2 regions of the Brevundimonas sp. SL130 genome follow, and region 1 is predicted to be linked to the other one. Evidence: riboswitches for the same ligand, from Rfam matches in the RefSeq annotation. Region 1 holds a riboswitch; the other holds the start of a gene.
The links. Region 1 has a riboswitch for cobalamin ahead of OU998_RS00895 (TonB-dependent receptor plug domain-containing protein). Riboswitches for the same ligand answer to the same signal wherever they lie in the genome.

Region 1 (2,394 bases):
CCAGCAGACTGTCCTCGGTCAGGGTGCCGGGCGTCACCACCCGCACCACGCCGCGGTGGACCACGGCCTTGCCGCCGCGCTTCTTGGCCTCGGCGGGGTCTTCCAGCTGTTCGCAGATGGCGACCTTGTGACCCATGCGGATCAGCCGGGCCAGATAGCCGTCCAGGGCATGGACCGGCACGCCCGCCATGGGAATGTCCTCGCCCTGATGCTTGCCCCGCTTGGTCAGGGTGATGCCCAGGGCGGCAGCGGCCACCTCGGCGTCCTTGAAGAACAGCTCGTAGAAATCCCCCATGCGGAAGAAGAGTATGGCGTCCGGCTGCCCGGCCTTGGCCGTCAGATACTGCGCCATGAAGGGCGTCGCGCCCTCCAGGGAGGCGGCGATTTCGGGCGAATGTTCGGGGGGCGGGAAAGCGGGCGCGTTCATGTGCTGTCAGGGTGAAGGATCACAGCCGACCGCTCAAGCCCGTTCACGGCTCTTGCACAGGCTTCTCACCCCTGCGATAGGCCGCGTCAGGCGGTTAAGGGAACACGGTGAGACACCGTGGCTGTGCCCGCAACTGTAGGCGGCGAGAGCGTCGTCCGTCCGGGGTCTCGACCTCGGCGCCACTGGGAAACTGGGAAGGCGAGGACGGCGGTTTTTGACCCGCAAGCCAGGAAACCTGGCCGCCTAACGTCGCTCGTCCGCTGTCCGGGACCAGACAGAGGCGCGGGGACTTCTCGTCGTAGCGACCCGATCTTGCGCCGTCCGGACCTTTCAGGCCCGGCGGATCGGCTCGCTCATACCGGTTCCTCGCGCGCACTCGCGGAGCCGACATCGGGGATTCTCGCTCAATGAAGCGCTCCATTCTTCTCTCCACGGCGGCCCTTTCTGTAACGGTGGGCGCCTTCGCCGCGCCCGCCCTGGCGGCCGACGATGCGACTCCGCTGGACGACGTCGTCGTCACCGCCACCCGCCTGCCCGCCATCGTCGCCGAAACGCCCGGCGCCCGCGTCATCGATTCCAAGACCATCGAACAGCGCGGCGCCGTCTTCGCCGCCGACATCCTGTCCGATGTTCCGGGCCTGTCGGTGACCCGCACGGGCGCGTTTGGCGGCGTCGCCCAGGTCCGCATGCGTGGCGCGACCCCCGGCAAGACCCTGGTCCTCGTCGACGGGGCGCCGGTCAATGACGCCTCCGAGGTCAATGGCGCCTATGACTTTTCCGGCTTCGAACTGGGCGACATCGACCGGATCGAGGTCCTGTCCGGGCCCCAGTCCTCGCTGTGGGGTTCCGACGCCATCGGCGGCGTGATCGCCTTCACCACCAAGGAGATCGACGGCCTGCGCGCCGAGGCCGAGGCCGGCAGCTACGACACCGTGCGCGGCCGCCTGGCCGCCGGCGTCGCCAACGAGACCTGGGCCTTGGGCGGCTATGTCTCGCATTTCGACACCGACGGGATTTCTGCGGCGGACGAGGCCGACGGCAATACGGAAGCCGACGGCTTCACCAACACCACCGTGGGCTTGAAGGGGCGCTACGCCGTCTCGGACACGGTCAAGCTCGACGGCTCGGCCCGCTGGTCCAAGAGCGAGGCCGATCTGGACGGCTACCCGGCCCCGACCTATGCCCTGGCCGACACCGATGACAGCCAGGAGTCCGAACAATGGTCCGGCTTCGGCCGCATCAGCCTGAAGGCCCTGGGTCTGAACCATCAGTTCAGCGTCTCCGCCTCGGACATCCAGCGCGACACCTTCAGCGACTATCCCTCGACCTATGAGGCCAACCGCCAAGCCTATCGCTGGCAGGCCGACGGCGCGACCGGCGCCGCGACCTATGCCTTCGGGGCAGAGCGCGAGGAGACCGAAGGCAGCGTCTCCACCGGCGCCAAACAGGATCTGGGCACGACCTCGGTCTTCGCCACCGGCCGCTACGCCGTCACCGAGGCGCTCAGCGTCACCGGCGGCCTGCGGTTCGACGACACCGACGACTTCGGCTCCAAGACCACGGGCCGAATCTCGGCGGCCTATGACCTGGCCGGCGGCTTCACCCTGTCCGGCGCCTATGGCACGGGCTTCAAGGCGCCGTCGATCAGCCAGGCGGTCTGCGACTTCTGCTATTCGTCGGTCCCCGTCCCCACGCTGAAGCCGGAAACGGCCGACAGCGTCGAGATCGCCCTCGGCTGGGCCTCCGCCGACGGCCGGTTCGACGGTCGCGCCACCCTGTACCGGCTGAACATCGAAGACCAGATCACCTATTTCACCGATCGGACGACCTTCGACAGCTATTACATCAACATCGCGCGGACCCGCTCGGACGGGGTCGAGCTGGAAGGACGCGCCATGCTCGGCGGCGGGTTCGACCTGACCCTGGCCTATGCCTGGACCGACGCCGAAGACCGCTCGACCGGCGCG
Region 2 (2,394 bases), 1.1 Mb from region 1:
GAGATCCGGCTCGCCAAGCCAGGATCGGTGTCCGCCGCTCGCGTCTGCACCTTGAGGTCATTGATGCGGGGCGAGGTACGGCGCGAGGCGACGGAAGCGGTCGAGGCGTCCAGCACCGGCTTCACCGCAGCACGTCCTTCATTCAGCGCCTGCGCCAAGGTCGCCAGTTCAGCGACCTTCTGCACGGCGAAGGCCAGCCAGTCCTTGATTTCCGGGTCAAGCGCCGTCTCCCGCTCCAGATCGATGGGCGTGTGCAGCAGCGAGCAGGAGGGGGCGATCACCACCTGGCGTCCCGCCGCGACCAAGGGCTCGATCTTGTCCAGCACGGCGTTGAGGTCGGCCTTCCAGACGTTGCGGCCGTCGATCACGCCCAGCGACAGCACCTGATCGGCCCGCGACGCCGAGGCGACCTGAGCCAACTGTTCCGGCGCGCGGACCAGATCGATGTGCAGGCCCTGAACCGGCAGGCGCAAGACCGTGTCCAGATTGTCGCCCAACGCCCCGAAATAGGTCGTCAGCATCAGCTTGATCGGCGGCGTCACATCCGTCAGCACCCGATAGGCGTGATCATAGGCCGCCTTCGCCTCGTCGCTCAGATCCGTGACCAGGCAGGGCTCGTCCATCTGCACCCAGGTGGCGCCGGCGCGGGCCAAAGACCGCAGCACCTCGGCATAGACCGGCAACAGGCGCGGCAGCAGGCTGAGCACGTCGAAGGCGTCGCCCCGGGTCTTGCCCAGCAACAGATAGGACACCGGTCCCAGCAGCACCGGTCGGGTCTCGATCCCCTGGGCCTTGGCCTCCAGATACTCGTCCAACGCCTTGGTCGAGCCCAGGCGGAACACCTGGTCAGCCGTGAATTCGGGCGCGAGGTAATGGTAGTTGGTGTCGAACCATTTGGTCATCTCCATCGCCGGCGTCCCCTCGCCGCTCGCATGGACATGGCCGTGTGCGCACACTTGGCCGCCGCCGCGTGAACCGCGGGCCATGGCGAAATAGGTGGCCAGATCGACCCGGTCCTCGCCCCAGCCGTAGGCGGTCGGCACGGCGCCGACCATGGCCGTCAGGTCGAGCACCTGATCATAAAGAGAGAAGTCGTTCGACGGCACGATGTCGGCGCCCAAGGCGCGTTGGCGCGCCCAGGTCTGGCCGCGCAGGTCGGCGGCGGTGGACAGCAGAGCCTCTGCGTCGGTCTTTCCGGCCCAATAGGCCTCGAGCGCGGTCTTCAGCTCTCGTTTGGGGCCGATGCGGGGAAAGCCGAGGGTGGCGACCTGAACGGTATGGCGGGTCATGACATTCGAAACCTGTGTTGTGGCCAGGTTTCGGACAGGGTCGCGCGGACGCCGACGCGGACGTGCGGGGTCCGGCGGCGCGCATGCGGCCTGACCGGGCACCCCGCCGGAGGACGTTATCTGTCGGGGCAGGTCTCCTGGCTCACGGGTCGACGCCTCGGATCCGGCCTTCCCGGCGCGGACGCCAGTGACACGAGATGGACCCTCGACTCGCCGCTTACAGTTGCGGGGGCAGCGCCGGTTTCACACCGGCTTCCCTCTTAGCTCCCCGCACCGAGACACGGGGAGACCACGACGACTGAGAATGGCCTCACAATCTGCCGGCCGTCAATACATATAAGGATATGCTTATACGATTATATGATTGATCGATCTTAACACCTTGCCCCGAGATGCGCGCACCCCTGACACATTGCGACCACAAGGCGTGGCGGATGGGCCACACGACAGTTTCAAGACACTTATGTAACGACGGTTTATTGCTCCGCTTGGGCCGTATCCTGATAGCAGCCGCCCTCCTCGGACCCCCATCCGGGTTGAGACTGCTAAGGAAAAACGAAAATGAAGACGATCCTCCTCGCCACTGCCGCTGCCGCCCTGTTCGCCGCCCCGGCCTTCGCTCAAGACGCCATCGGTTCGGTCGGCGTGACCTATTCCAACCCGTCGGTCGAATTCGCCGGCGACGACTATGACGCCGACGTCTGGACCGTGGACGGCACCGTCGCCCTGCCGGCCGCCGACTGGACCGTGACCCTGAACGGCGCCGTCGACTACACCAAGGCCTTCGGTGAAGAAGACGTCACCGGCGTCGCCGCCGCTCACCTGACCAAGATGTGGACCTCCGACGTCCGCGCCGGCGCCTTCGTCGCCGCCAACGACATCGGCTCGGGCAACGACCCGGTCTGGACCGTCGGCGCCGAAGCCCAGAAGTACCTGTCGAACGCGACCCTGACCGGCCTGGTCGCCTACACCACGGCTGACGATATCGACGCCGACATCTGGACCGTCGGCGGCGACGCCGCCTTCTACGTCATGCCGAACCTGCGCCTGAACGCCGGCGTCAGCTACAACAACGTCGACGTCACCGGCGGCGACGTGGACGCCT

Region 2: it holds a riboswitch for cobalamin, as region 1 does, so the genes downstream of both, metE (5-methyltetrahydropteroyltriglutamate--homocysteine S-methyltransferase) here and OU998_RS00895 (TonB-dependent receptor plug domain-containing protein) in region 1, are expected to answer to the same signal.

What each region holds. Positions count from the first base shown of each region.
Region 1 covers NZ_CP113064.1:187,183-189,576, reverse strand. The annotation lists gene mutS (DNA mismatch repair protein MutS) at 1-427, opposite strand, end outside; cobalamin riboswitch at 490-685, shown strand; gene OU998_RS00895 (TonB-dependent receptor plug domain-containing protein) at 835-2,394, shown strand, end outside.
Region 2 covers NZ_CP113064.1:1,323,606-1,325,999, reverse strand. The annotation lists gene metE (5-methyltetrahydropteroyltriglutamate--homocysteine S-methyltransferase) at 1-1,289, opposite strand, end outside; cobalamin riboswitch at 1,399-1,598, opposite strand; gene OU998_RS06670 (porin) at 1,851-2,394, shown strand, end outside.